4 regions of the Sphingomonas sp. DC5200-1 genome follow, and region 3 is predicted to be linked to each of the others. Evidence: predicted binding sites of a transcription regulator. Region 3 holds the regulator's gene; each other region holds the start of a gene.

Region 1 (7,683 bases), on a different contig from region 3:
ATCAGCCAACAGCCCAAGCCGCATAAACTGCGGTCCTCACGCCACGCTTACGCTATTCCGCACGGTTGCGCCAGTACGGCGCGAAGGATGGGCGAGTGATGAAGCTGGCAGCGGCCTGCCGGCAGGCAGGCTATCGCTATTGATCTCACCGCGCGATCGGCACCTGATCGATCCGCGTGGTCCAGGACGGGCTCTTGAAAGCACGCTTGGTGTCGTAGCTCTTCTGGCCAAAGCCCTCGGAGGCAAGCCGCATCGTGTTGCGGCCGAACCGCCCGTTGAGCCCGTCGATCGCGGCGAGCAGGGCAGGGGATCGCGGATCGGGCACCGCGAACAGGTCGGCCTGGTGCGCGGTCATCGGCTCCAGCCCCTCGAGCATGACGCCGCACTTGGTGTAGACGCCGCCAGTTTCGTACATGACATCCGCCATGCGGCCCGCCATACCGCCGATCACGCGCGGATCATTGGTCGCCGGCGACAGCCGCGCTATGCGCGAGGCGGACGGCGCGTTGGGCTTGAACCGGCTTCCGTGGGCAAAGGCGATCAGGCGGGTGGCAGCGAGATCCTGCGCGCGGATCTTCTCGGCCGCGCGGACCGCGCGGCGCACCATCGCCTCGCGCAGCGCCGCGACCTCGCGCACCGGCTCACCGAAGCAGCGGGTCACCGCGGTCGCCTTGGACGGGGGCGGCTCCGGCTCGAAATCGGTGCATTCGACGCCGTTCAGCTCGCGCACGAGCCGCTCCAGCACCACCGTCCCCACGTCGCGCGCGACCTCCGGGGGGAGGGCGGCAAGATCGGCCGTCGTCCTGACGCCGAGCGGTCGCAGCCGCTCGGTCATCGCTCGCGCGATGCCCCAGACCTCCTCGACCGGCCATTGCGCGAACAGGCGCCGCCGCAGCTCGATGTCGTGCAGGTCGACCACGCCCTTCCAGACCTTCTCCGACGCCTTAGCGAGGGCGTTGGCAACCTTGCTCAGCGTCCGGGTCGGGCCAAGCCCGATGCGGATCGGCAGGCCCGTCGCACGCTTGACGGCCGCGATCACGCGGTGCGCGGCCGCCACGTCGCCCAGGCCGTTCGGGAGCACCGGCAGGCGAAAGAACGATTCGTCGATCGAGTACACCTCGACCGTGCAACTGTGCTCGGCGAGGACCTGATTGAAGCGACGATTCATGTCGGCATACAATTCGTAGGAACTGCTGCGGTATTGGATGCCATGCTCGCGGACGATATCACGAATCTTGAACATCGGCGCACCCATCTTGATGTGCAGCGCCTTGGCCTCCTCGGAGCGCGCGATGGCGCAGCCGTCCCCGTTACTCAGCACGATGAGCGGTTTATCGCGCAGCGACGGGTCGAATACCCTCTCCGACGAGCAATAGAAGTTGGAGACGTCAGCGATCGCCCACATGGCGGTCAGCCCTGCAGGTTGCGCACGGAGGCGCGGACGACGCCCCACACTTCGACACTCTCATCCGCGATCACCGCGTCGTAGCGCATCCGCGCGTTGCGGGCCTCGAGGACCGGCTTGCCGTCGCGCCAGACCAACTGGCGGATCACGAAGCCCCCGTCGACCACGGCGATGACGATGCGGCCGCTAACCGGCGTGGCGTCGCGATCGACCACCACCACGTCGTCATCATAGATTCCAGCGTCGATCATGGACTGTCCGCTGACCCGGAACACGAAGCTGGCGGCGCGGTCGAGGCGCAGCAGCGCCACGAGATCGATCGCGGTTTCCTCCCAGTCCTGGGCAGGCGAGGGGAAGCCAGCGCCGGCCGCGCTCACCACCCTCAGGCGAAACGCTGGCGGCAGATCGGCGATCGGCATCGGTTGGGACAGGGGAATCACACACGCGGACATGCGCGCATGATATGCTGGATAAGAACATGAAGGGAACGAGATTTTCCTTTTGTTCTCATTTCGCATGACTCATAGAGTCATGGATGCCGATCCGCCCCGAAAACCGCTGGCTGTACCCGATCGACTGGCCGCTGCTGTCGGACCAGATCCGGTTCGTGCGGGCAGGAGGGCGCTGCGAACGCTGCCGGCGACCGCATCTTCGGCACGTCGCGCATCTGGGCGATGGGCGCTGGTGGGATAGCGAAGCGCGATGCTGGCGATCGGGAGAGGGGCGACGGGTGAAGGTCGGCGACCTCTTCGCGCTCGACGTCGTGCGGATCACCTATGTCGTGCTGGCCTGCGCGCATCTGGATCATGATCCTGGCAATAGCGCGCCGCGCAATCTCGCCGCGCTATGCCAGCGATGTCACATGCTCCACGATGCCGAGGAGCATCGCTGGCAACGCTGGTGGAATGCGTTTCGGCTGCGCGCGCTGCAGGATCTTTACGAAGATCCGCGACACGCTCGCGCGCGAGAACGACGGCGCGGCTAACTCGCGACTGACTGGCAAGCCTTAGCTGCGAAAAAGCCACGTCAGTCTCTGCAAGAACGATGCCGGAAATCTGCTAAGCCATTGATTTAACATAAGATATATTATCGAACAAAACAGGTGTAAGCGCCTGTAGACGCAACGTACAAATGGCACACTCCCGCAATTTAGAGAAGGCACAGCCGTTCTGAAGCGGGCCTCCGGTGCCATAACCATCCTCGGACATCGAGGATGTGTGAGCGATGACGGTGCTGACAATGAGTGCTGCCGAAGTGAGCCGGTTCGATACGCTGATGCGGCTCGACCGCGGTGAGATCCGGCCGGTCGATGCCATGGCGCTGCTGGGCCTGGAGCGCAGTCAGCTGTACCGCCTGCTCAAGCGCTTTCGACGAGACGGCGCGGCCGGCCTCGTGTCGCGCAAGCGCGGGCGACCGAGCAACAGGCGGTTCAGCGACGCTTTCCGCGACCAGGTCGTTGGTATCGTGCGCGAGCGCTATGCTGACTTCGGCCCGACGCTGGCGTGCGAGTACCTGGCGGAGCACCATGGCATCACGCTGTCCCGCGAGACGCTGCGGCAGATGCTCATGGCGGCCGGCGTGTGGAAGGCCAAGGTCGCGAAGCGAGCCCGGCTTCATCAATCACGCTACCGGCGCGAGTGTCGTGGCGAGCTGATCCAGGTCGACGGGTCGGACCACGACTGGTTTGAGGGCCGCGGTCCGCGCTGCACGCTGCTGGTCTACATTGACGATGCCACCAGCGAGCTCATGCATCTGGAGATGGCGGAGAGCGAGAGCGCCTTCTCCTACATGCGCGCAACCCGCAGCTACCTCGAGCGACACGGCAAGCCGGTGGCCTTCTATTCGGACAAGCACAGCGTCTTCCGGAACAACAACGCGACCGCCGACAGCGACGGCATGACGCACCTCGGCCGGGCGCTGGACAAGCTCGGCATCGAGATCATCTGCGCCAACTCGCCGCAAGCCAAGGGCCGTGTCGAGCGCGCCAACGGCACGCTGCAGGACCGTCTGGTGAAGGCGATGCGGCTGGCCGGCATCTCGTCCATCGACGAGGCCAACGCCTTTCTCCCCTCCTACGTCGCCCGGCACAATGCGCGTTTCGCGTGTGCGCCAGCGGACCCGCGCGACGTCCACCGTCCCCTCGCCGCGCATGAGAACGTCGAGGCGGAGATGGTGTGGCGCGAGGAGCGGACCGTCACCGCCTCCTTGGCGCTGCACTTTAACAAGGTGATGTTCATTCTCGAGCCGACGCCCCTCACCCGCTCGCTGGCACGCAAGCGCGTGCATGTTTGCGAGTACCCTGATGGCCGCATCGAGATCCGCCACGGCGAGCGCGTGCTGCCCTACCGTGTGTTCGACAAAATGCGGCGCGTGAATCAGGCCGCCATTGTCGATAACAAGCACCTGGGTGCCGCCCTTGCCATGGCTCAGGCTATCCAGGCAGCGTCGCCGCATCATGCCAAGCGCAACAACAACGAGCCGGCACGCAGCTCGGGCTCCATCGGCGTCTTCGCACGCCCCGCCCCCGGCCCCGCCCCGGAGAAGATTGATCGGCGCAGGCTAGGCACGCCGAAGCTGAAGCGCGCCCCTCGCCTCTCCAACGAGGGGCTGGTCGCGCGCGGCTTGGGCGAGTACGCCCGCTAGCGTTCGAAAGCGCCCAATGGCGGACAAATTAGAGGTTCCTGCGAGCTCCCCATTGCGGACGTGCGTTCATCCGCTACGACTAGAATGTGTGTCGGGTCATCGAGAACGCGCTTTTTCCGCGTACCTGGCAGTGTCAGAAGGTTCTGGTTCGACCGCATGCAATCTAGAGCTCCAGGTGCTTCACGCTTGAGACGCAGGCAGAGGCTAGCTGCTTTGGTTCTGCCTTGGTTACTTTCGGGATGTTTTGAGAAAGTATCGATCACCAACAAGGTGACCCTCAAGGTTCTGGATGGGAGAACAGTTAGATCATCAAGTGCGGTTTGGAAAACCTCATATAGAGACATGGAAAGGTTACCGGGCAACGCGTATGATGTTCACATAGAGGGGTTGCCGGTTGAGGTAGCGCTCTCCAAAGGGAGGGCTCTGTTCATGCCAGCGGTGCTTCCACAGGGCTTCCCCAATCGTAATGCGCCTGGCCTGGCTGATATGTCTTTCCCTTATACGTTGAAAGATCGAGGTCGGATTGCCCGAATACGTCGATTGACAAGGCTTGTGGGCGCGAGGGCACTTGTTAAGTGCGGAAGCTACATCCGCTCAGGGGTCTTTCCGTCAATTGCTCAGCCCGATTGCATGAAAGTGTACATATCGAGAGGGCGATCTGCAGATTTCACAAGACCGCTGGAACCGACCGGACGGGACCGCGACATCCGGGTGGTCTCGGTTGAGATCGAAATCGTGGACGATGGTGTATCAGTGCCCGTCGACAAGGTTCTGATCTTTCCCACCTCGACTTAGGGTTGAGGGGTGAACCCGCCGTCGGAACACGTCCTGAACGCCACAAACTGGCTTAAGAACGGACCGTCTGCAAACCTGCCAGTGTCGGCCATTCACCAAGGTCGCGGCGGAACGCGCCTCGAACGTCTGGCAGGAGCTCATCCTCGGTGTCGAGCAAACAGGTTCCGTTGCGCTGGGTTGATCGATCGTTCGTCCCAATCGACTTCACGTTTCGACGCCGGAAGCCCTCGACAGTCGTTGTCGTAAAACAGCGTGCCGTGAAGCCCTAAAGCATCCCGCTTCAAGATTGGCCGGTTCCAAAGCCCTTCGAGCACGCGACCCGCTTCATCGCCACCGAGCCTGCTGTGCAGGTCCTCGATTGTTTCCATGTCGCGCCCTTCAGGGAAGATGGCAGCGAACTCGTCGTCGGTGGCTTGGAACAGGCTATAGGTGGCGTTGCTCGCACCGTCGATGATCTGGACGTTCTTCATGATCCTGGTCTGACAGCGGGCGCAAAGGTCCGCAACTGAGCGCGTCCGGCGTTCACCGGCGTGACCGAGCCCGCTGCTGACGCAGCGGGTCCGAGGGCACAAGAACCGAAAAGTCACCGCCTCAGCGGGGGCAGCGCTGCGCTGCTTGGGGGGCTCCACGCTGCCCCCGCTGCCACGAGACGGTGTCATTTCTAAATGGCGGAGAATGTGTCTTTTCTAACTGGCGGCAACAACAGGTGTAAGCGCCAGATACAAATGACACCGTCCTGCTAGATAGAAACGGCACTGCCGGTGCTTTCAGTGGGTCGCCGGTGTCATAGCCTTCCTCGGCAACGAGGACGCGCATGGTATGACGGTGCTGACGATGAGTGCTGCTGAGATCACCCGGTTCGACACGCTGATGCGGCTCGACCGCGGCGAGATCCGGATCCCGGACGCGATGGAGCTTCTTGGCCTCCAGCGGCGGCAAATCTACCGGCTGCTCGATCGCCTTCGACAGGAAGGCGCTGCTGGACTCGTGTCGCGCAAGCGCGGACGCCCGAGCAACCGCCGCTACAGCGACGCCTTTCGCGCCGAGGTCGTCGCTCTCGTGCGGGAAAACTATGCCGACTTCGGGCCGACGCTCGCGCGCGAATACCTTGCGGAGCGGCACGGCTTGGGCCTCTCGTGTGAGACGTTGCGTCAGATCATGATGGAGGCGGGCCTTTGGAAAGACCGCGCGGCCAGGCGCCCGCGCCCCTACCAACCCCGCTACCGGCGCGACTGTCGCGGCGAACTGGTCCAGGTCGACGGCTCGAAACACTGGTGGTTCGAGGACCGCGGCCCGCAATGCACGCTGCTGGTGTTCATCGACGACGCGACGAGCGAGCTGATGCACCTCGAGATGGTCGAGAGCGAAAGCACCTTTTCCTACATGCGCGCGACGCGGACGTACCTCGAGCGGCACGGCAAGCCGGTCGCCTTCTACACGGACAAGCACAGCGCGTTCCGCAACAACACAGCCTCGGCGAACGGCGACGGGATGACCCATCTCGGGCGGGCACTGGACCGGCTGAACATCGATCTGATCTGCGCGAACTCGCCGCAAGCGAAGGGGCGCGTCGAGCGGGCCAACGCGACGCTGCAGGACCGGCTCGTCAAGGCGATGCGGCTCCACCGCATCAACACCATCGACGAAGCCAACGCCTTCCTCCCCTCCTATATGGCGCAACACAACCAGCGGTTCGCCAAGGCGCCGTTCGACCCGCGCGATCTGCACCGACCGCTGGCCATCCACGAGAACCTTGAAGCCGAGATGGTCTGGCGCGAGCAGCGCACCGTCACCGGCGCCCTCACCCTGCACTACAACAATCTATGGACGCCTCCCGCTGCAAGGCTGATCTTCAGGCATCGGCTGTGGATGCGTAAATCTATGCGGCCTGTTCGCGGGCGTTTGCCCTGGCCATGATGAGGATCCGCTTCTCTCCGCCTTATAAAGCGAACGGCTTCAGGAGCCATGTTGTAGTTCAGGCTGAAGAGCGGCGGTCCGTGCCGAGCCTTCATCATCCTCCTCGCATCATATCGGCGCTAAGCGCCGATCCCGAGCGCTGCCGTTAGGCGGCGCGATATTCCTCCTCGCGTACCAGCATCGCCCAAGCCGCACGTGCCATCTTGTTGGCGACGGCAACGACGGTCTTGTTGAACCCTCGCCTCGCCTCAAGGGCGCGGATCCAGTCGCCTCGCCCACCAGCCCGGTGTCGCTGGTGACTGGCCACAGCTCGAGCGCCGTGCACCATCTGCCGACGCAGATAGTGGTTTGCCCTTCGGCCGATGCCCCCCAACTTAGGCTTCCCGCCTGTCGTATATTGCCGTGGCACCAGCCCGATCCACGCTGCGAGGTCTCTGCCCGAACGGAAATGGCGAGCGTCGTCGACCGCCGCTACGAGGGCTGTCGCGATTACCGGTCCTATACCTGGCATCGCCATGAGCCTACGGCAGGATGCGTTCTCCTTACATATGGCAGCCAGCTTGGCGTCGACGCGGGCGATGCGACGATCGACATCCAGCAGCTCATCGCCCAACTCGCCGAACAAATCGCGCGCGAGAGGCGGCAGGTCTGCGGCCGCTATCGTCTCTTCCGCTCCAGAGGTGAAGCGCTTGGCCCCCTTCGGCAGGACAATGCCGTACTCCGCCATAAGGCCGCGCATGTGGTTGATGAGCGAGGTGCGCGCGTGCACCAGCCGGTCTCGCACGCGGTGTACCGACTGTAAGCTTTGCTGATCGGCCGTTTTGACCGGCACGAAGCGCATTGTCGGGCGGCTGGCCGCGTCCCAGATCGCCTCAGCGTCTACGGCGTCGTTCTTAGATCCACGGACGAAGGGACGCACGAAG
Region 2 (7,683 bases), on a different contig from region 3:
TGATCCGCGACCAAGCTGGTCGATCCGTCGGATAGAGCAGGAGGCGTCGGCCGCAGGACAGATCGACCCGGGTGCCCGCAATCAGGCGAACGCCGGTCGCTTTCTGCGCCTCCCAGGCCCGGACCACGCCGGCCACGGTCCCGATATCGCTTACCCCGATCGCGGGATATCCGAGCAATGCTGCGGCAGAGAATAATTCCTCGGCAGACGATGCACCGCGCAATAGCGAGAAATGCGTGAGGACCTGCAACTCGACGTAATGGGTCATCCAAAGACCCCATGCATCCACCACGACAGATCGCCGGTGTTGTCCTCGAAGCCGTCGCCGCGCCGGAATACCCAGAACCGGCCGCCCTCCTCATCCTCGACCCGGTAATAGTCACGGATCGCCCAGACCTCGGCGTCACGCCGCCACCATTCGCCATGCACCCGTTCGGGACCATCGCCGGCGACGATCCGATGCACGCGCCCTCGCCATTCGAAGCGGCGCGGAGGTTGGTCCGGCATCAGCGCGATGACCCGGCCGAGGGGTTCGGGTCGAGCAAAGAGCCGGATGGGCCGCTTCCATGCCGGCCATGCGCCCGGCAGAGCGATGGGGTCGGATCGGATCACGGCGCGCTCGGGCACGTGGCTTTCGCGTGGGGCTGCGCGGTAGACGGCCTGGGCACCGATCCGGCCCGCGATCACGTCGACGAGGCGCGCTGGATCGCGCTTCTGTCGGTCGTCGACCAGCACGGCGCCCAGATCCACCGCGTCAAGCGGTTCGGTGTGCGGCGCTACGAGCCGAAACTGCTCGAAACCCAAGCCCGGATCGATCCGCTCGATCCTGAGCTTCAGCAGGCGAAGCAAGTGGGAAACTTCTCGCGTGGGTCGCGAAGTCCCCACGCCGACGATCTGTTCGGATCCATCGACCCGCAGGCCGGCGAACCGCAGCGACCGCGCGCCCAGCCCTCGCGCTTGCAGAACACGGGCAAGATCCCGCAGCAGATCGCCCATCACCTGCTCAATCGCCTCAGCGGTACCGATCGGCTCGAGCAACCGGCATTCAACGCCAGGAACCTCGGCATCCTCGCGGGGCGTGATCGGCTCCGCTACGGCACCCAACGCCTGATCGAGCCGAACGATCGCTGGCAGCCCGAGGCGCCTGGCGAGTGGTCCCCGAGCCACGGGCAGGAGATCTGCAATCGTATCGAAGCCGAAGCGTCGACACGCACGGAGCGCGGAGGGCGCAAGCCGCAAGGCGGCAACCGGCAGCGGCGCTAATGCATCCGCGGTCGCGCCCGAGGGTGCCCGTATGATCTCGCCGCGTCCGTATCTTGCCAGGGCATGCGCCGCTCCACCCGTATCGGCGACCGCGATCCGTGCGGAGAAGCCCGCCCGTCGGCAGAAGGCATGAAGACGGCGGCAGAACAGCTCCTCGCCGCCATGCAGATGCGCGCAACCGGAAAGATCGATCCAGATCCCGTCGTTCGGCGTCGCCGCTGCGACCGGCGACCAGCGTCGTACGGCGAGCAAGGCCAGGCGATCGAGCAACGCGCTATCCGCCTCCGGATCAGCCGGGCGGACGTCGAGGTCCGATACGAGCGCGCGTGCGTGGGTCGCCGCCATGCCCGGATACACGCCCAGGGCGCGCGCCCCATCGCACGCGGCGACGATGTCTTCTCGCCGCCCGACCTTGCCTACCAACGCCAGCGGCGCGTGCCCCAGCAATGGGAGGGGATGGGGCGATGTCGGAGCAGCCTGCACCATGGCCTTAAACGGATGGCTGGCCGCCTCCGACCGGCGACCGAGTTCGCGTACGGGGGGACGCGCATGCGTTGGAAGCGCTGCGATCTGTGCCTCAACAACAGCCCGCGTCGGCAGCCCTTGCCGCGCCCACCGGGCGCCCGGACGCCATCCGCCGCCCCGGGGCACCGAACAGTCCCCCGGATCGTCGTCGATCGGCACCTCGAGGACAGACCGTTCAGGCTGCTGCAGAGCGGACCGTTCCAGCCGCCTCAGCCGATCGATGGCTAAGGTCGGCAGGAACAGCGAGACGACCCGTCTCATCGCTGCCCTCCACGATCATGGTGAAGCTCTCGCCACCACGTTGGCGGCTGCACTCCAGCGAACAACGCGGACGACCCACCCCCGCGACCGCGAGGCGCTGGGACGAAACGGACCCGATGCGCCAGCGCGTCCAGGCTGCGGACGGCTCGTTGAAGACTTCCTGGCCGAGACGGCGCGCGCGGCGAAGGAGAAGAATGGGTATGTCGGCATCACCCGCGACGAGCTGCAAGCGTCGCGTCGCGACCATTGAAACCTTGCTCGCCTCGGCGACGATCGCACACGGCGTGCCGTCACGCACCGCGTCCTCGACCACCGCCAGGAGCGCGGTATCGTCCCTTGGCTGGGCATAGATCACGCTTGCGGCCGGCAGCCCCGCTTGCTCCAGCGCCGGCGCGTAGAGATCAGTGCGGCAGCTCACCCATAACACCAGACCGCCTGTGGCGATCGCTTCCCGCGCGGCGATGCCGGCGAGGAAGAGCGTTGCGGCCGCATCATCGGCGAGCGAGGGGCTGCGCGGCGTAGCTTCGTGCAACGCCCCCGCCCGTAAGCCCCCTCCCCCCAGCCGTGCGTCGAGCGCCGCGATGCCAAACGGCATGACCCTGAAGTCGGTCGCCGGCGAAGCGATCCTGCGCAAATGGTCAATGCCGGGGACGGCAGGATGAAGGGCGGCGGACATATCAGCTAGACTCAGTGTGTTCCCTTTATGTTCCGTAAAGTTGGCATTCGCGTCAAGACGATTCCGTGCGGCGGCATGGGACGGGTCGTGTGCGATCAAACCCGAGCTCGCCGGTCGATTCTCGCCAGGCCGACAAGAGGGGAGGCCGCCTCCGGCGTGTCGATCCGGTGATGAACACCGGACGGAAGAACGGAGTAACCTCGATGCGCCACCTACCCGCAGCCCGCCTCCTCGATGCTTCCGAGCTGGAGTTTGCCGCGCCATCGATCACGGCCGCCAGGGCGCTCGCCGTGATCATCGCCAGGAAAGACCCGGTAAAGCGGGAGTCGTTGCTGTGGCTTATGGAACAGGCGCACGGCACGTCCTCAGCCGACGGTCGCTGGTCACTGCGCGACGCCTATGACGTGCTGGAACTGGCCCAGGTCCTTTACCTCGCGACCGCGGACTTGCCCGCAGGGCCTGCGGCCTGCCTCGCGGAGCTCAACGGGCTGGTGTCCAACCTGCCGACCCATAGTGTGCGCAGCGAAGAGCAGATCGAGCTCCAGCAATTCTCAACGCCCGCGCCGCTGGCCTTTCTGGCGGCCCTTGCCGCGCGCATCGGGTCCGACGATCTCGTCCTCGAGCCCTCCGCCGGTACCGGGCTTCTGGCAACCTTCGCTCACCGGGCCGGCGCACGCCTTGTCCTCAACGAACTCGACGCGACCCGCGCTGCGATGTTGTGCGCCGCTTTTCCCGACACGACCGTCACCACGCATGACGCCGAGCTGATCCACGACTTTCTCGACCCGGTCATCCGGCCCACTGCGGCCCTGATCAATCCGCCGTTTTCGCGGAGCCTGGGGCGCCATGCCGATCCGCTCGCGGCCTTCCGACATCTCCGCTCGACATTGTCCCGGCTTTCTGTTGGCGGACGGTGTGCGGCCGTTCTCCCCGAACGGGTCGATACGTCAAGTCGAGCCTGGAAAAGGGCGACGGAGGGCTGCGCACTGACGTTGCATCTTGCGCTGCCCCCCAATGCCTATGCGAAGCACGGTACGGGTCAGGCTGTGAAGATCATGGTCCTCGAGAAGGGGCGCTCAGGAGAAGCAGAGCTGATCCGTTGCTCCACCCTCAGCGATGCCCTCGGACATATCGTGGCCTTCCCAGCGCCTACACGGGTCGCGGCGCCTTCATCGCCGGTTCCCAGGCCGTCGTCGTTGCTCGGTGCTCTTGCGGCTCGTCCCCGGCTGGCGACGCCACTTGCCCGCCCTACGCCCTCTGCCGTGATGCGGGACATCTCCTATGCGGTGCTCGACGATCCGGCACCGGTAGGCGAAGCCGCTGGCGTCTACCTTCCCTATCGACCAAGCCGCATTGTGATTGAGGACGCCGCGCAGCATCCAACCGCCTTGGTGGAATCGATCGCAATGGGGTCGATCACCGCACCGCAACCGCATTATGCGCCGAACCTTCCCGTCGCCATTCTCGAAAGCCAGGTCCTGTCGGACGCGCAGCTCGAGACGCTGATCTACGCTGGTGACGCCTTTCAGCGCGACCTTCCCGGCCGATTTCATCCCGGCGAGGAAGGCCTGACCCTGATTCCGGACGATGAAGGTCGCCCGTATCGGACGGGCTTCTTCCTCGCCGATGGAACCGGGGCGGGAAAGGGTCGGCAAGTCGCGTCTATCATCCTCGATCATTGGCTCCGCGGTCATCGCCGGCACGTCTGGATCTCGAAGACCGAAACGCTCCTTGAGGACGCGCGACGGGACTGGACCGCGGTGGGAGGACTCGCACTCGACATCCAGCATCTCAACCAATGGAAGCTCGGTACGGCCATCGGCGCCGGAGAGGGCGTCCTCTTTCTCACCTATGCGACGCTGCGATCGAGCCGCGGCGATAAGGGCAGTCGCCTCCAGCAGATCCTCGACTGGGCGGGTGATAGCTTCGAAGGTATGCTCGTCTTCGACGAAGCACACGAGATGGCCGGTGTAGCTGGAGGCGAAGGCCGGTTCGGCACGAAGGACGGATCGGATCAAGGCATCGCAGGCGTGCGGCTGCAGAACCTCCTTCCACGCGCGCGAGTCCTCTACGTCTCGGCCACCGGTGCCTCCGATGTGAACAATCTTGCCTATGCGACCCGCCTCGGCCTGTGGGGTCAAGGTACCGCCTTCGCGGATCGCCGCGCCTTCGTTGAAAGCTTGCGGCGCGGCGGTATGGCGGCCCTCGAGCTGATCGCGCGCGACCTCAAGATGCAGGGGCTGTACACGGCACGCGCGCTGAGCTTCGCGGGCGTGGAGTACGACATCCTCGAGCATCAGCTCACCGACGATCAGATCGCCGTATACGACGCCTATGCCGATGCCTGGGCGATCATCCACGCCAATCTTCGTGCCGCACTGGACGCAACGCGGGTCACCGACAGCTTTTCGAAGGACACGTATAACGGGGGTGCAAAGGCGGCCGCGCTGTCGATCTTCGAATCCACGAAGCAGCGCTTCTTCGGCCAGCTTCTGATCGGCATGAAGCTCCCCGCCCTCATTCCCGCCATGCGCACCGATCTGGCGCGCGGTGACAGTGTGGTGGTCCAACTTGTCTCGACATCGGAAGCGATGCTCAATCGCGCACTGGCCGGGCTCGGCTCACAGGAACGCGGCAATCTCGACATCGAACTCTCACCCCGCGAGTTTCTGATGGACTATCTAATCGCGGCCTTCCCCGTTCGTCAGATGAAGACCTTCGTCGATGACACCGGCAAGACCCGGTCGGAGCCGATGTGCGACGAAGCGGGTCATCCGGTGTTGAGCCAGGAGGCGCTCGAGATGCGCGACACCCTGGTCGAGCAGGTCGGTGCGCTGCCGATCGTCGAGTCCGCCCTCGACCATATCATCGGTCATTTCGGCCCCGACGCCGTCGCCGAGGTCACCGGCCGTAGTCGGCGCATCATCGTTGACGTCGGTGGTCGGCAGCGAATTGAGAACCGTTCAGCGCGCACCAATCTCGCCGAAACGGACGCCTTCATGCGTGGTGCGAAGAAGATTCTGATATTCTCGGATGCAGGCGGCACCGGTCGCTCGTACCACGCGAGCCTTTCAGCCGAGAACCAGTCCCGGCGTATCCATTATCTCCTCGAGCCGGGCTGGCGTGCCGATGCGGCGATCCAGGGCCTCGGTCGAACCCACCGGACCCACCAGGCAGCGGCACCGCTTTTCCGACCGGTGTCCACCGATTGTCGAGGCGAACGCCGGTTCATTTCGACGATCGCGCGACGGCTCGACAGCCTTGGTGCACTGACCCGCGGCCAACGCCAAACGGGGGGGCAAGGACTTTTCGATCCGCGCGATAACCTCGAGAGCGACTATGCACGAGAGGCGCTCGAGACATGGTTTCGCTTGCTCGCCGAGGGCAAGCTTCGCTCGATCACCTTCGCCACGTTCCAGCAGTTGACCGGGCTCGAACTCGAAGGTGAAGGTGGCGGATTGAGGGAGGATCTACCCCCCATCCAGCGCTGGCTCAATCGCATCTTGGCACTGCGCGTCGCTCTTCAGAACGCCATCTTCGACGAATATCTCGGCCTGATCGAAGCCCGGGTTGAAGCGGCTCGGGAGGCTGGGACGCTCGACGTCGGCGTCGAGACCATCAACGCCGAGCGAATTACCATTCTCGATCGAACGGTGATCAGGCGCGATCCGGTCAGCGGAGCCGAAACCGAGATCCTGCGCCTCGAAACAGAGGAACGCTACAAGCCTATCTCCGTGGAACAGGCATTGCGCCGCCTCGGCGACGATGCGCGGCCGATGGTCAATCGGAAGTCCGGCAAGGCGGCCATCCGCTGCACCACCTTTTCCCTCACCGATGATGACGGCGAAATTGTCCGCCGCTTCGAACTCATCCGGCCGACCCGAACCGAGCGGATGCGCCAGGACCTGCTGCTCGAGACCATGTGGGAGGAAGCAAGCGAGGAAGAGTTCTCGACGCTTTGGTCAGCCGAGGTCGACGATCTGCGCGGCAAAACCCGCACCAGCACCATCTATCTGGTGGCCGGCCTGCTCCTGCCTGTTTGGGACCGCCTTCCGGACGACCATGTCCAGGTCTGGCGTATCACCACCGACGATGGCCAGTCGTTCCTCGGACGTCTGGTGCCTGCGCCGGTCGTCCCGAAACTTGCCGCCGCTTTCGGGATCGAGGCAGCGATCGTTGTCTCAGGGGAGGATACCGCCAAACACGTGCTGGGCACCGGCGAGATGGCGACGCTTGGCAGCTACAGGCTGAAGCGCAGCCTGGTGGCAGGTGAGCATCGGCTCGAACTGCTCGACTGGCCATATTCGCGCCTCGGGGAGTTGAAGGCGGCCGGGTGTTTCACCGAGATCATTCAGCACAAGACCCGCCTGTTCATTCCTGTCCGGGCGGCCAGTGCCGTGATCGAGCGGATCGCCGTTTGATCACCCGCACGGCCCCGGCGTCACTCATTGGGGGCATAACATAGAACGAGCACGAAACGGCGCTTCGCCTATCGGAAAACCCGGCCGGGTTGACTGTCGCGCATATTGGCCATCCGGCATGGATTGTCGTGTCGAGATCGCGAGGGGCGCGAACAGTTGTCTTAAAACTGCTATTTGGCACCGGGAATCAGGTGCGTTCCGACAGGCTCAAGCGTCCCGTTTCCCCGTTGGTCCGGCGCCATTCCGGGAAAAGGCAACCGGGAACAGAATTTGGGAAAGCCTACCGCAGTAGCACTGATCAAACTGCACGGGGTACACCGTCATTCTCGATCAACCTTCCTTTACGGGAACGCCGATCAGGCTCTGGTTAGCTCAGTTTTGCGCGTGATAGTCCAATGCTCCAGTCGTTTGTAGACGATCACCTTGTCGCCGATCAGATCTCCATACCGGCGACAGAAGAGGTCGAGCTGATCGCGATCGCCGACCAGTTCGACACAGATCGTCAGATGCGGATCGGCAATTTCCGAGCCGTTCTCC
Region 3 (7,683 bases):
CCATTCGCCTTGTAGATCGGCAGCTGGCGGAAGGCGTTGTTGAGGTGATCGTCGCCGCGGATCACATGCGTGACGCCCATGTCGTGATCGTCGACCACCACCGCGAGCATATAGGTCGGCGTGCCGTCCGAGCGCAGGAGGATAAGGTCGTCGAGCTCGCTGTTCTGGACCGTCACCGACCCCTGCACCTGGTCGTCGATCGTCGTCGCGCCCTCACGCGGCGCCTTCAGGCGCACGACAAAGGGCTGGCCGTCCGGCGCGGTCGCGGGATCGGCATCGCGCCAGGGCGAGCGGATGCGCAGCGGCTGCTTCGCCGCCTGCGCCGCTTCGCGCTGCGCGGCGATCTCGTCCTGCGTCATGTAGCAGCGATAGGCATGGCCGTTCGCCACCATCTGATGCGCCACTTCGGCATGGCGATCGGCGCGCGCGAACTGGAAGACGGCATCGCCGTCCCAGTCGATGCCCAGCCATTGCAGTCCGGCGAGGATCGCGTCGATCGCCGGCTTCGTCGAGCGGGCACGATCGGTATCCTCGATCCGCAGCAGGAACGTGCCGCCATGGTGACGCGCGTACAGCCAATTGAACAGCGCGGTGCGCGCGCCGCCGAGGTGCAGATAGCCGGTGGGCGAGGGGGCGAATCGCGTGACTATTCCCGCGCCGTCGCCCGAACGATTTTCAACTGTTGCGCCCAACCGCGCTTGCTCCCAAAGTTTGAAACCTGATGGCCAGTTCAGCCGCCGCGGCCTCTAGCACGCGCTCCGTGCGCCTTCAAATGCCCCAGGGGTGGCATCGGTTGCGCGATCGTGTGGAAGCGTGGCTGCACGCGGAACGCGATCGGATTGCTTTATGGGTGCCGGTGGCGTTTGGGACGGGCGCTGGCGGCTGGTTCCTGATGCCCGACCCGAACCAGTGGATCGCGGCGATACTGGCGGCACTGGCCATGGCCTGCGCTGCGGCGGCGATCGGGCGGGGCGGGCGGGCGGCGCATAGCGTCGCTGTCGGCGGTGTTCTGATGGCTGCGGGCGTGGCGACCGCGTGGTGGCGCGCGGAGCAGGTCGCGGCCCCGGTGCTGGCGCGGCCGGTCGTCGCCGTCGTGACCGGCCGGGTGGTCGGGATGGAGGCGCTCGTCGCGCGCGATCTGGTGCGGCTGACGATCGAGAGCGATCCGGGGATCGGACTGCCACCGCGGGTGCGGATCAACCTGGCGACCGATGATGTGCCGAGGGGGCTGGGTGAGGCGGCGCGAATCCGGCTGCGGGCGCGGTTGATGCCTCCGGCCGCGGCGTCAGTGCCGGGAGCGTATGATTTTGCGCGGGCGGCGTGGTTTGCCGGGATTGGCGCGACCGGTCGGGGGTTCGCGCCGGTGGAGCTGGTGTCGCCCGGCGCGGCGGAGGGCAGCCTGCGGCGACGCCTGACCGCGCATATCACCGATCGGCTGGGGGGGAGCCGGGGCGGCATTGCGGCGGCGCTGGCGACCGGGGACGAGGGTGCGATCAGCGAGCGCGATGCGGAGGCGATGCGGCGGGCGGGCCTCGCGCATCTGCTGTCGGTCAGCGGGCTGCACATCACCGCGGCGGTGGCGGCGACGATGTTCGTCACGTTGCGGCTGCTCGCGCTGTGGCCATGGCTCGCCATCCGCGTCCGGTTGCCGTTGGTCGCGGCGGGGATGGGGGCGTTGGCCGCCATCGGCTATACGTTGCTCACCGGATCCCAGGTGCCCACGATCCGATCGTGCGTCGCCGCGCTGCTCGTGCTGGCGGCGCTGGCGATGGGGCGGGAGGCGATGACGCTGCGGCTGGTTGCGGCCGGCGCGATGGTCGTGCTCGCGGTGCGGCCGGAAGCGCTGGTGGGGCCAAGCTTCCAGCTGTCGTTCGCCGCGATCGTGGCGATCGTTGCGCTGCACGAGCATCCGCGGGTGCGCGGGTGGTTCGAGCCGCGTGAGGAAGCGCGCGCACGCCGTCTGCTACGCGGGCTTGGGTCGCTGCTGCTGACGGGCGTGGTGGTGGAGGCGGCGCTGATGCCGATCGCAATCTATCACTTCCACAAGGCGGGCCTGTATGGGGCTGCGGCCAATATCGTCGCCATCCCGCTGACGACGTTCGTCGTCATGCCGCTGGAGGCGGGGGCGTTGGTGCTGGACACGGTCGGGCTGGGCGGGCCCGTGTGGTGGTTGACCGATGGGGCGCTGCGCGGGCTGCTGTGGCTGGCGCATGTCGTGGCGGATGCGCCGGGCGCGTCTCTGGTGGTGTCGTCGATGCCGCTGGGGGCGTTTCTGTCGATGGTCGCCGGTGGGCTGTGGCTGGCGCTGTGGAGTACGCGGATGCGCTGGATCGGCGTGCTGCCGGTCGTCGCCGGTGCCGCCTGGGCGGCGTCGACCCCGCCACCCGATCTGCTGGTGACGGGGGACGGGCGGCATATGGCGATCCGGCTGGGTGGCCGGCTGGCGCTGCTGCGCGACCGCGCCGGGGACTATACGCGGGCGATGCTCGCCGAAAATGGCGGGACCGATGGCGAGCCGTGGCTGCTCGACGATCTGCCGGAGGCCCGGTGCAGCCGCGATGCGTGCGTGGCGGTCCTGCGGGACGGGGGAGGGCAGTCGTTCCGCGTCCTGGCAACCCGCAGCGGCTACCAACTGGCATGGCGGGATGTGGTCGCGGCCTGCGGGAGGGCGGACGTCGTGGTGAGCGACCGGCGGCTGCCGCGGGCGTGCCGGCCGCGCTGGCTGCGGCTAGACGCGCCCGTGCTGCGGCGTACCGGCGGGGTCATGCTGACCCTGGCGAGCGGGCGTGTGCGGACCGTGACGCAGCCAGGGGATCGGCATCCATGGTTGGTGGGAGCCAAGGTCGCCCCGCCTCGGCCGGACGATATCCCGACGGCCATGCCTCCGCGATGACCTCAGCTCGAGCGCTGGTCTCGGTCTGAGCCTTTGCGACGGGGCGCTGCTTCCCGTAGCGGCACGAGTTCGGGTCAATCCGTCATTGCTTCGCTGCGCTCGCAATGATGCCCGTGTCTAAACATCCGATATTTAAGGACTTTCAAGCACGCAATCAGCGGGAAGCCGGAATGCCCTGCCCTCGACGGGAGGCAGAAGGCGCCGTTTGGAAAGTCACAAAAGTCTCACGAACGATCGTGTTTTGCGGCGCGCCACCACGCCGGAATCCCGTCAGTCGTAGCGGCGCAGGATACCCGACAATTTGCCCTGCACGCGGACGTGCGAGGGAACGTAGCGCTGCGGCTCATAGGCGCGGTTGGCGGGATCGAGGCGGATCATCGCGCCTTCGCGACGGAAATATTTGAGTGTCGCCTCGCTATCCTCGATCAACGCAACGACGATCTCGCCATCGCGGGCGATGTCGGTACGGCGGATCAGCGCATAGTCGCCATCTAGAATACCAGCCTCGACCATCGAGTCGCCGGAAACCTCCAGCGCATAATGTTCGCCGGTGCCGAGCAACGCCGCGGGGACGGCGAGCATCGAACTGCCTTCGAACGCCTCGATCGGCACGCCGGCGGCGATCCGGCCGTGCAGCGGGATTTCGACGACGTCGTTCGCCGGCGAGGGGGCGGGACGCACATTGCCCGCGGCCGGCGCGCTCGGCGGCGCAGCGGGAGCGGGCGTTTCAGGCGCCTTGCGTTCGGAGCGTTCCGGCATGCGCAGCACTTCCAGCGCGCGCGCACGGTTGGGAAGGCGGCGGATGAAGTTGCGTTCCTCCAGCGCGCTGATCAGGCGGTGGACGCCGGACTTGGACTTGAGGTCGAGCGCGTCCTTCATCTCCTCGAACGACGGTGAGATGCCCGTCTCCTCGAGCCGGTCGTTGATGAAGCATACAAGCTCGTGCTGCTTGCGCGTGAGCATAAGCGGTCCTTCCCCGTCAGAACAGACGCGGAACTTCTAGGGAACAATTCGTGGGGCGTCAAGCGATGACGAGGATTTCCGCCGAGTCGCCCACGCGCGCGACGGGGGCACCGACCGGCCGCACGATCAGGCAATGCGAGCGCGCCAGCGTCAGCAGCATCGAACTGTCCTGAATGGTCGAGGCATAGGCGCGGCCGTCGCGCAGCTCTGCGCGCAGATAATCGGTGCGCGGGCCGTTGGCGGGCAGGTCTTCCCCCAGGATCGCCATCGTGCTGCGCGGCAGCGGGTTCGCAGCGCCGGACAGGTGCGCGATCAACGGTTTGACGAAGAGCAGGGCGGTGACGAAGGCCGATACCGGGTTGCCCGGCAGGCCCAGCACCTGCATCGCGCCGCGCCGTCCCGCCATCATCGGCTTGCCCGGCCGCAGCGCGATCCGCCAGAAATCGATGACGCCGCCCGCTGCCTCCAGCGCCGGGCGCACGAGGTCGTGGTCGCCCACGGACGCGCCGCCGGTGGTGACGAGCAGGTCGGCGTCGACGCGCGCGAACGCATCGCGCAGGCGATCGAGATCATCGGGCAGGATGCCGAGGTCGATCAGCTCGATCGGCAGGTCGGCGAGCATCGCCGTCAGCATCGCGCGATTCGATTCGGGCAGCGCGCTCGGGTCGCCGCCGGTGCCCGGATCGACCAGCTCGTCGCCCGTGGCGCAGATAGCGACGCGCACCCGGCGGTGGACGGCGATCAAGCCGATACCCCCGGTCGCGGCGACGGCGATGCGCGCGGGCGTCAGCCGCTCGCCTCGCGCGATCAGGCGATCGTCGGCGTGAAAGTCGAGGCCGCGGCGGCGGGTGTTGCGGCCGAGCGTCGCCGGACCTTCGCCGGTCAGGTGGATCGCGGTGCCGTCCGCGTCGATCTCTTCCTGCACCATCACCGTGTCGGCGCCGTCGGGCATGGCCGCGCCGGTGAAGATGCGCGCGGTTTCGCCAGGACCGACGGTGCCGGTAAAGGGGCGACCGGCGGCGCTTTCGCCGATCAGCGTCCACGGTCCGGGCAAATCGGCGAAGCGGATCGCATAGCCGTCCATCGCCGAGAGGTCGGTGGCGGGCTGGGTGCGGCGGGCGGCGATGTCGTCCGCCGCCCAGCGGCCCGCGGCGGCGGCCAGCGGCACGGTTTCGGTCCCGACCGGCGGGGCGTGCGCGAACAGCCGCGCCTGGGCTTCGTCGATCGGGAGCAGCGCCATGGCGTCAGGCGCGCCAGTCGCCCGACGCGCCGCCGGCCTTTTCGAGCAGGCGGATGTCCGAGATCGTCATCGCGCGGTCCATCGCCTTCGCCATGTCGTAGATGGTGAGCAGTGCGACCGACACGGCGGTCAGTGCCTCCATCTCGACGCCGGTCTTGCCGTCGGTGGCGGTCAGCGCGGTGGCGGTGATGCCGGCATCGTCGAGCGTCAGATCGAGCGTGACGCGGGTCAGCGGCAGGGGGTGGCAGAGCGGGATGAGGTCCGCGGTCTTCTTCGCCGCCATGATCCCGGCGACGCGGGCAACGGCGAGCACGTCGCCCTTCTTCGCGGCGCCGTCGCGGATCGCGGCCAGGGCGTCGGGGGCGATGGCGATGCGGCCGGTGGCGACCGCGCGACGCTGCGTCACGGCTTTATCGCCGACATCGACCATATGCGCGGCGCCGTCGGCGTCGAGATGGGTCAGGCGGCTCACCCGACCAAGGCCCGCGTCGCGGCCTCGACGTCGTCGGCACGCATCAGCGCCTCGCCGATCAGGAAGCAGCGCACGCCATGCGCCGCCATCGCATCGAGATCGGCGCGGGTTTCGAGGCCGCTTTCCGCAACGAAGGTGTAGCCCTTTGGCGCCCTGCCGACCAACTCGTAGGTGCGGGCGAAGTCGACGGAGAAGTCGTGCAGATTGCGGTTGTTGACGCCGATCAGCCGCGACTTGAGGCGGAGCGCGCGGTCCAGTTCGGATTCGTCATGTACCTCGACTAGCACGTCCATGCCGCAATCGAGCGCCGAGGCCTCGATCTCCGCCATCTGATTGTCGTCCAGTGCGGCAACGATGATGAGGATGGCGTCGGCGCCGATCGAGCGGCTTTCGGTTGCCTGCCAGGGATCGACCATGAAATCCTTGCGGATCACGGGCAGGTCGCAGGCGGCGCGCGCGGCGATCAGATAGTCGTCGCTGCCCTGGAACCATTGTTCGTCGGTGAGCACCGACAGGCAGGCCGCGCCACCCGCCTGATAGGCGCGCGCATGGGCGGGCGGATCGAAATCGGCACGGATCAGCCCCTTGGACGGGCTGGCCTTCTTGATTTCGGCAATGAGCGCATGGCCGGATTTGGCGTCGAGCGCGGCGCGGAAGCCGCGCGGCTTCGTTACCGCGGCGATGCGCGCGTCGAGATCGGCGAGGCTGATCGTCGCCTTGCGCGCGGCAACCTCTGCGCGCTTGGTTTCGATAATGCGGGACAAAATGGTCATCGGTAGGCGATCCAGCGGTCGAGGAGCGCGGCGGCGCGGCCGGCGTCGAGCGCTTCGGCGGCGGCCTGTGCGCCCGCAGTGAGATTGGGTGCGTGGTCGGCGACGACAAGCGCCGCCGCCGCATTGAGCAGCACGGCGTCGCGATACGCGCCCGCCTCTCCATCGAGCAGGCGGCGCAGTGCGGCGGCATTATAGGCCGGATCGCCGCCGCGGATGGCGGCGAGCGGGTGGCGGGGCAGGCCGGCGTCTTCCGGCGTGATGCGCGATGGCAGCGCCGCGCTGCCGACGTTCACCGCGAGGCTGGGACCGGCGGTGGACAGTTCGTCTAGGCCCTCTTCGCCCGAAATCACCGCGGCGCGCGCGGTGCCCAGCTGTTCCAGCGCCTCGGCATAGAGGCCGGCGTAATCGGGGCGGGCGATGCCGATCAGCTGGTGCGACACGCGCGCCGGATTGGCGAGCGGCCCCATCAGGTTGAAGATCGTACGCTTGCCGATGCGGCGGCGGATCGGCGTGATCCGCGCCATCGCCGGATGATGGTTGGCGGCGAAGAGGAAGGCGATGCCGATATCGGCGAGGCTTGCCTCCGCGGCCGCCCCGGCGATCTCCATGTCGAGGCCGAGCGCCTCCAGCGTATCGGCGGCGCCGGCCTTGGACGAGGCGGCGCGGTTGCCGTGCTTGGCGACCGGTACGCCGCAGGCCGCGACGACCAGCGCGACGGCGGTCGAGACGTTGAGCGTATGATGCCCGTCGCCGCCCGTGCCGCACACGTCGATCGCGCCATCGGGGGCGGCGATCGGGATCAGCCGGGCACGCAGCGCGCGCGCGGCCTCGGCGATTTCGATGCTGGTTTCGCCGCGATCGGACAGCGCCAGCAGGAAGTCGCCGATCGCCTCTGCCGAGACGCGCGCGTCGAGGATATCGGCAAACGCCTGCGCCGCGCTTTCGCGCGACAGCGGCGACGATGGATCGGGAAGCAGGACGACGCTGGTCACGGGCGCTCGCGCACCGGAATGCCGGCGATCGTCAGGAAGTTGGCGAGCATGGCATGGCCGTGTTCGGTCGCAATGCTTTCCGGGTGGAACTGCACGCCGTGGATCGGCAGGCGTTCGTGGCGAAATCCCATGACGATGCCGTCCTGGGTGCGCGCGTTGACGACCAGGGGCGAGGCCACATCGTTGACGATCAGGCTGTGATAGCGCGTCGCCATGAACGGCGAGGGCAGCCCTTCGAACAGGCCGGTGCCGTCATGGTCTACGGGCGAGGTCTTGCCGTGCATCAGCCCGCCGCGTTCGACCTTGCCACCGAAATGCTGGCCGATCGCCTGATGGCCCAGGCACACGCC
Region 4 (7,683 bases), on a different contig from region 3:
AAAACTTTTGCGCGGTATGGGGCGGATCGGAGGCCCTGTCATCATTGGCTAAGAGCGCCTTCTACGCGCCCCATTCAGGCCCCTCCTCGTCAGGATAGAACGCGTGCGGATCGTACGGCTCAGATCGCCGCGACGTTCGTGGCGGCGGGGGTGCCGAGGCGGGACTTCGTGGAGGTGGCGGCAACGTCGGCGCGCCGCCGCCAAATCGCACGCGGATAAATGCTGATCCCCCGTCCATTCCCTGGAAGATCGCCTCTGCATCCTCGCCGCGCGACATCCTGCTGCCGATGTACGGCGCCCGCTCCGCGTTGACATAGCCCAGCTGAATGCCGCGGGGGCTGATCACGGCGATGGCATTGCTGTCGTGCTTGTTTTTCGGCTCCGGGACCAGTTCGACGGATTCGCCGGGCAGGGTCATCATCGCCTCGGATCGACGATTGCTGCCGTCCGTGTTGGGAAAGTCGATGCCGACGACGGCTAGGGTCAGTTCCTGCATATCGTCCGTTTAACATGCTCTGCGGCATCGGGGCCAAGCGTCAGCGCTTGACGCCGCGCTTGCGGGCGAAGACAGCTTTTATCGAGCAGCCGGCAAAGATCTGCTGCCGTACAGGAGAGGATTGATGAAAGCGCAGTACCTAGCCCCGATGTTGGCGGGGGCATTCGCTGCAATGGCGACGCCCGCCTATGCCCAATCGACGACGAGCACGAAGCAAAATTCGTCATACGACCGGATGATCGTCTTCGGTGATAGCCTTGCAGATGGCGGCTACTATCTGACGCTGGACCCGCGTCTGCCGCGCGAGGCGGGAAGCTTCACTACTAATCCCGATCCGGTATCACCCGAGGTGCTGGCAGCTCGACTGGGTTTGCCCTTGGCACCTTTCTACGGGCAGGGTGGTACCAATTACGCGGTCGGTGGGGCACGAGTCAGCGCTGCGAATGCGTTGTCGATCCCCATTACCACGCAGATCAGCAATTATCTCGCCGCGGGCGGCACCTTCGGTCCGCGCGACCTCGTCTACATTCAGGGCGGCGGCAACGACTATTTCGCGTTTCAGGCGGCGGGGAGCAGCAACAATGCGATCCTTACCACCGCCGCGACCCAGCTGGCCGATCAGGTCCGACGCGTTCAAGCGGCGGGCGCGACGAGGATTGTTACCCTCTCCGTGCAGACGGGCGGGGCCGCGGGCCTCCAACTTTTCAACCGGACCTTTGCCAGTGCGCTCGCTGCTGCGAACGTCAACGCGCTGTACTTTGACACGGATCGCCTCTTCAACGAGCTGGTCATGAGTCCCTCGACCTACGGCTACACCAACATCACGGGTGTCGCCTGTACGGTGCCGTCGTCGCTGGCCTGCACGCGCAATACGCTGGTGACGCCGAACGCCAATGAAACCTATATCCTTGCCGATAGCGTCCACCCGGCGGGCATCACTCAGCGCATCCAAGGTCAGGCGATCGCCAGCCTGGTACAGGCGCCCGAACAGATCGCCGGGCTCGGCTATGCCGCGCAGGCGATGTTCCGAGCGCAGCGCGACCTGATCGAAGGGCCGGAGCGGGGCGGGTCGCAGCGGGCCGGCCGCGGCCTCTCGGTGTTCGGCAGCGCGGCCTACCATTACTACAATACTGGCACGTCGGCGCAGCACGTCGGAATCACCGAACGCGGGTTCACCGGTGCGGCGGGCGCGGATCTTGCGATAGGCGAGGCGTCGGGTGTCGGGATCGTCGGGGGATATTCCAGTGGCACGGGTGACTTTGCGGCGGGTTCAGGCAGCTACAAGCCCCGTGCGTGGTCTGTCAGCGGCTATGCCCGGGGTGAGGTGGGGCCCGTCCGCCTGCTTGCGGACGGCACCTATGGCGAGATCGACTATCGTCAGATCCGGCGCTCGGTTCAGCTTGGGCCGGCGCTGCGCAACCACGACGGCAAGACGGATGGCGATTACGTCGCCGGGCGGCTGACGGCCGCGGTCGACCTGGTCTCCCGCGGTGGTATCGCCCTGGGGCCGGACGTCGCCGTGCAATATGATCGGGTCCGCATTGCCGGCTATGCGGAAAGCGGCGGGCTGTCGACAGCGGCGACCTTCGGCAACCAGCGGATCCAGAGCCTAACCGGTCGCTTTGGCGCGGTGGTGCGCTCGCTGCCCGGTCAACCGGTTCGAATGTTCGCGCGGGCGGGATATGAACGCGAGTTCGACGACGATCCTCGGGCGTTCACGATCACGCCGACCGGTGCCCCAATCAGCTTCACCAGCGACGTGACCCGTGCCGACCGCAGCTACATGAGCTATGCCTTCGGTGTCGACGGGCGGATCGCTGGCGCGCTGTCAGTCCGCGGCGGCGTGTCTGGTTACGCCCTCCGCGACAACCGAGATAGCGTCACTGCGTTTGCGGGGCTGTCGGCAGCCTTCTAACCACGGTTGTCTCGGGGGCTGGGGCGGCGGTCTAACCGCCGCCCTTCGCATTAGATTGCTTTGGCGCCGGGGGTGCCGCACTTCGCGAACTTGCCCTTCGCGTCCTTGCAGCGGACAGCCTTAGCTGCAGCCTTCGGCGGGCACTTGATGAACTTCCCGGTCTTCGCGTCTTTGCAAGGCGCGGCGAATGCCGGGGCGCCTGCCAACAGGCTCAGCGTGGCGGCGGCGACGAACAGCTTGCGCATCTGACATTCTCCCGCCCGATCATCGGGCCGCGCGATGCTGCGACGCTTGCGGCTCATCGTCAACGACGCGAGCGTCCGGTTCCCGTCGCTACAGTCCGCCCTCGAACTTGAAGGCGAAGTGAGATGGGGTGGAGCGCGCCGACTCGCCTTTCTTACGGGCGGGTGTGACCGAGACGAGCGTCAGCTTCCCGTCGGCGACGTCGGCCGGCACGCCGAGAATAAGGTCCATTGGCTTCGACCAGGAGCCGCCGCTGACGGTCGCCCGCAGAACGACCCGGCCCGCCCATACGCATGTGACGCCGACCGGGCAGCGGCTGTCCTCGATCACTTGATCGGGTCGTACGTGCGGACCACCAACCACCGCCGTCTGGCCGATGCCGACTGGCCCATCGATCGCGGGTGCGGCTGTGCATGCGGACGTCAGCGATGCCAGAGCGACTAAAATAGCGTGGCTACGGGCGGTCATTTGTAGCGTGTATCGCATGTGGCAAGGAGGCGCATCCAGATGGGCTTCAGCTGACACCCGGCGGCATGTCGGTGCCGATGAGGCAGTGTCGTGCGACCTGCCCCGCCGTGGTGACGCTGCCCGAGATATTTGTTCGCGCAGCGGGATCTGCTTCGATACATCCCTAAACCACGCACAAGCCCCGCCGACGGCGGCCGATCATGAATTAAGCGTCATGTCCGGACACAAAAAGATACAATCGGTGTTGAGGCGGTCGGGTCGGCATGGGGTCGCCCCTTCACATGGGGAACTCCCACATGGATCAGACCGCCTTCCTGGCTGGCTTCACAATCATGTCGCTCGGCTCATTGGCTATCTATGCGACCGGCAAGAAGACCCATCCGTCAGGCCATCACACGTTGCTGCACGCCAGTGTGCCGTTCATCGCAGCGACGGCGTACCTCGCGATGGCGTTCGGTATCGGTACTCTCATCAAGCCAGACGGATCCGCGATATACCTCGCGCGCTACGTCGATTGGTCGATCACGACTCCGATTTTGCTGGCCAGTGTCGTGCTGGCCGCTTTCCATGAACGCGGACGCACTGGTGAAGTCGGAGGGTATCTCACATCGATCATCGTGCTCGACGTGCTGATGATCGTGACCGGGCTTATCTCGTCGCTCGCAGGCGCTCCGGTAGTAAAGTGGGTGTGGTTCGGCTGGTCCTGTGTCGCCTTCGTGGGTGTACTGTATCTGCTATGGGGGCCGCTCAAAGCGCTCGCGACGAGCCGTGGAAAAGCATTGGGTGACGCCTACACAAAGAACGTGTCGTTCCTGACGGTCGTCTGGTTCCTGTACCCGGTCGTGTTCGCGGTGGGGCCTGAAGGGCTGAAGATCATCACGGACAACGCCTCGGTCTGGGCGATCCTCATCATGGATGTCGTCGCGAAGGTCGTCTACGCCTTCTACGCCGCGTCGAACCTCGACAAGGCCCTTACCCAACACGACGAATCACGCGATTCGTTCCAGTGACCCAGGCTTCGGGCGCCGGTTGGGTTGCTCTGGCGGGGGCGGCAACAGCCGCCTCCTTCGGATCGCTTGCCGTGCAGCTCGGCTTCGCGATTCTTGCCGTTGGTGTGATTGGGATGGCTCACGGCGCCAGCGACCTCGCGATGGTACCTCGACCAAGGCGTCCGTTGTTCTTGACGCTCTATCTAACGGCAGGCGCCGCATGCCTTGCATGGTGGGTTGCGGATCCCGCCATCGCTCTTCCGCTATTTCTGATCGTATCAGCTGTTCACTTCGGACTAGAAGACGCTCCGCATGGCAGCGTTCTTGAGCGTGTCGCAAGAGGGGTGAGCCTGATCGCAACGCCGGCAACGCTACACGTGGCATCGCTGTCGAACATTCTTCTCGCTGCCGGTGCTCCGGAGGGTGTCTCGTCCATTATGGCCGGCTCCTTGGCCATCATTGGCGCAACTGCTGGTGTTGCGCTAGTGATCCTCGGCTTTCAGCGAAGCGACACGCGCTTGTTGTTTGGAACGGCGGCGCTTTTGCTCCTCCCGCCGCTCGTCGGCTTCTCGGTCGGCTTTCTTGTCCTTCATGCTCTACCGCAGACGATCGAGCGCAAAGTGCAGCTCGGCTGTTCCTCCATTGCTTCGTACTTGCGGGCGGTTAGCCCCGTCTTGGGTGCCGCTGTGCTTCTGGTCGTACTGATCGGCATCTCAATGCTGAGCTGGGATCCTACCGGGGTTAGGCCGCTGTTCGCGGCCATCGCCGCGTTGGCCATTCCCCACCTGCTGATCACGCCTTGGTTTGCGGCGCACGTGCATACGTCACCAGTCTCATCATCGACCCCGGCGAGACTACCAAAGACAGCATAACTCCCCTTAATGCTGCCACCCAGAATTATGGCGTGGCCCGGGAAAGTGCTGCTGGCCGCCGCGAGATGGGGATACGGCACCGCAGCGCCCTGATGTCGCCACCACCGTATTTCGCTTCTCGTCGTCGATCACCAGCATTCGCGCCTGTCATGCGACCATGCGACAGGCCGTTACGATTCAATGTTCCGTTTTCGTTCTTGCGGGCGTTACAATACGGGCGACCGAGGGAATCGAGATGAACACGTTGCGCCTGCACGAAATTCCGTACGAACTGGTGCCGCGCGAGACGCCTTTACTCCTGTTGCGCACACCGGCCGGTTTCCCGTCGCCAGCGCAGGACGACATGGAAGAACCCATCGATCTGGGTGCTTGGCTCGTCGAGCATCCTGCCGCGAGCTACACCATGCGGGTGGACGGACATTCGATGTCGGGGATCGGCATCAACGACGGCGATCTGATAGTGGTCAATCGCGCGAAGACCGCTCGGGCTGGCTCGATCGTCGTCGCGCTGGTGCATGGCGAGCGGACGTTGAAGCGCTTGCGATTCAAGGACGGGCGGCACTGGCTCGTGCCCGAGGCGGAAGGCTATCCGCATATCCTCGTCGACGAGTTCGTCGAGATCTGGGGCGTCGTCGTAGCCGTCGCCCGGCGCGTAGCGGCATGACTTCGCCCATCGCGCTGATTGACTGCAACAATTACTACGTCAGCTGCGAACGCGCTTTCGACGCCAGTTTGGTGGGCGTGCCCGTCATCGTCCTGTCCAACAACGACGGCTGCGCCATCGCGAGATCGGCCGAGGCGAAGGCGTTGGGCATCAAGATGGGTGATCCCATCCATCACCTGCGCGATCTGGTCCGCAGGCACCGCATCCGCGTCCTGTCGTCGAACTACACCCTGTACGGCGATATGCAGCGCCGCGTGATCGCGGCATGCGAGGCGTTCGCCCGCGATTTTGAGATTTATTCGATCGACGAGACATTCCTCGACCTCGCCGGCTTCGAAGACCGTGACCTGGTCGCCCACGCTCATCAGATGCGGGACCAGGTGCGGCAGTGGACGACGATCCCGACGTGCGTGGGCATTGCCGAGACGAAGACGCTCGCGAAGCTGGCGAACGCCGCCGCCAAGAAGAACGCCGAATTCAACGGCGTGGCCGACCTTCGCGATGATGGGCTGCGCCACGACGTGATGCAGGCATTTCCGGTTGGGGATGTCTGGGGCGTTGGCGGCGCCACGGCCCGCAAGCTGAATGACCTTGGCATAACGACCGCCGGCATGCTGCGCGACATGCCGATGAAGCAGGCGCGGGCGGTCGGCACTGTCGTACTAGAGCGCTTGGTTGCCGAGCTGCGTGGCGTGCCGTCCGCAGCGGTCGAGATGGTCGAGCCGCAACGCAAGGGCATGGCGGTGACGCGCTCGTTCGGCACGCCGGTGAGGACGTTCGATTCGATGATGGGCGCGTTGAGCCAATATGCCATGCGCGCTGGTGAGAAGCTGCGCCAGCATGGCCTCGTGGCCGCCCGACTGACTGTCTTCTTCCACACGAACCGTCACAGGCCCGACCGGCCCCAATATGCCGGATCTCGCACGGTGACGCTGCACCCAATGACGAACGACAGCCTCGAATTGATCGCCGCCGCCCGGCGTGGTGCCGAAAGGGCTTGGCGGGACGGTTATGCGTTCACGAAGGCCGGCATAATGCTGGATGACCTCATTGCTGCCGATATGCGGCCTAGGACGCTATTCGAGGGCGACACAACGAAGCGCGATCGGCTGATGACCGCTCTCGACGACATCAACGGCAAGTTCGGTCGGTGGACTGCAGTCACGGCATCGCAGGGGTTTCGCCGCGAATGGAAACTGCGGTCAGAAATGCGTTCCCCCGCATGGACGACGAGGCTGGCGGAGGTGCCGACGGTTAAGGCGTAGATCGAATTTCGGCTCAGATGAAACGCGCGGATCCGAATGGGGTCAGTTGGCTATGAGCGCGCTGACCGGGCAATGGTCCGACAGGTGTTTTTGGCCGGTGCCATATGCAGTCTCCGCGAACCCACTGGCCTGCGCGGCGGCGCGTCGATCCAGAACAATGTGATCGATGAAGGCGCGATACCGAGGATCGCAACGAGGCGTCACACCCTCGTCGGCGAGGCTTAGATCAGCGTTGGCGGGGCTGCCATCATCTAGCTCCGCCCAGACCGCATCTCCGCTTTCGGCGAGCCGGCGGTTCCAATCACCCAGCACTGCAAAGCGGTCGGGACCGTCGGCGGCGGCATCGATCCATTTTTCCAGCACCGGCACCTGTTGCAGGAGGGTGCCACACGCCTGCACCCGATCGCCTTGGAAGCAGCCTGACTTCAGGTGGACGGCCAGCAGGCGGATCGGTTGATGTCCCGGAGCGAGGACACGAATGTCCACGCCCGACCGAAGTTGCGGATTGCCGAGCTGGAGCGCCGTCACATCGGGATTCCGATCAACTGTGATGCCCTTCCTGATCGCGAAGCCCACAGCCTGCCTGATGAACGTCTGTTCGGGATGCCGGCCGCCACAGCTGCCCGAGGCGGCCCCAGGTCGCTGTTCCATGACGATGGTATACCGCGCCGGGTTGAACACCCGGGCTGCGGCTGCCTCGTTCTCCGCCTCTTGAAAGGCGATCACGTCGGCATCCATGCCGTCCACTATGCGCCGCATGGCCATATAATC

The links. Region 3 encodes LexA, which represses DNA repair genes until DNA is damaged. Its sites were predicted from a motif close to GTTCCNCNCTTGTTCT; they were not measured.
Region 1: a site for LexA is predicted at 1,879-1,894, ahead of ACP7A3_RS17215 (LexA family protein). Genes of this name have one in related genera too.
Region 2: a site for LexA is predicted at 2,744-2,759, ahead of ACP7A3_RS20185 (ImuA family protein). Genes of this name have one in related genera too.
Region 4: a site for LexA is predicted at 5,166-5,181, ahead of ACP7A3_RS20500 (LexA family protein). Genes of this name have one in related genera too.

What each region holds. Positions count from the first base shown of each region.
Region 1 covers NZ_JAFCVW010000009.1:93,620-101,302, reverse strand. Annotated here, with positions in the region: gene ACP7A3_RS17220 (Y-family DNA polymerase) at 146-1,405, opposite strand; gene ACP7A3_RS17215 (LexA family protein) at 1,411-1,824, opposite strand; gene ACP7A3_RS17210 (hypothetical protein) at 1,941-2,390, shown strand; gene ACP7A3_RS17205 (ISNCY family transposase) at 2,630-4,048, shown strand; gene ACP7A3_RS17200 (hypothetical protein) at 4,981-5,313, opposite strand; gene ACP7A3_RS17195 (ISNCY family transposase) at 5,663-6,760, shown strand; gene ACP7A3_RS17190 (IS110 family transposase) at 6,906-7,683, opposite strand, start outside.
Region 2 covers NZ_JAFCVW010000018.1:18,433-26,115, reverse strand. Annotated here, with positions in the region: gene ACP7A3_RS20195 (error-prone DNA polymerase) at 1-268, opposite strand, end outside; gene ACP7A3_RS20190 (DNA polymerase Y family protein) at 265-2,049, opposite strand; gene ACP7A3_RS20185 (ImuA family protein) at 1,964-2,725, opposite strand; gene ACP7A3_RS20180 (strawberry notch-like NTP hydrolase domain-containing protein) at 2,929-7,146, shown strand; gene ACP7A3_RS20175 (DUF190 domain-containing protein) at 7,503-7,683, opposite strand, start outside.
Region 3 covers NZ_JAFCVW010000005.1:402,051-409,733, forward strand. Annotated here, with positions in the region: gene gltX (glutamate--tRNA ligase) at 1-692, opposite strand, end outside; gene ACP7A3_RS13675 (ComEC/Rec2 family competence protein) at 773-2,893, shown strand; gene lexA (transcriptional repressor LexA) at 3,164-3,856, opposite strand; gene ACP7A3_RS13685 (molybdopterin molybdotransferase MoeA) at 3,915-5,096, opposite strand; gene moaC (cyclic pyranopterin monophosphate synthase MoaC) at 5,101-5,568, opposite strand; gene trpC (indole-3-glycerol phosphate synthase TrpC) at 5,565-6,341, opposite strand; gene trpD (anthranilate phosphoribosyltransferase) at 6,338-7,333, opposite strand; gene ACP7A3_RS13705 (anthranilate synthase component II) at 7,330-7,683, opposite strand, start outside.
Region 4 covers NZ_JAFCVW010000022.1:3,032-10,714, forward strand. Annotated here, with positions in the region: gene ACP7A3_RS20470 (HIRAN domain-containing protein) at 62-496, opposite strand; gene ACP7A3_RS20475 (autotransporter domain-containing protein) at 621-2,411, shown strand; gene ACP7A3_RS20480 (hypothetical protein) at 2,462-2,656, opposite strand; gene ACP7A3_RS20485 (hypothetical protein) at 2,745-2,984, opposite strand; gene ACP7A3_RS20490 (bacteriorhodopsin) at 3,419-4,132, shown strand; gene ACP7A3_RS20495 (beta-carotene 15,15'-dioxygenase, Brp/Blh family) at 4,204-4,983, shown strand; gene ACP7A3_RS20500 (LexA family protein) at 5,219-5,647, shown strand; gene ACP7A3_RS20505 (Y-family DNA polymerase) at 5,644-6,912, shown strand; gene ACP7A3_RS20510 (endonuclease/exonuclease/phosphatase family protein) at 6,955-7,683, opposite strand, start outside.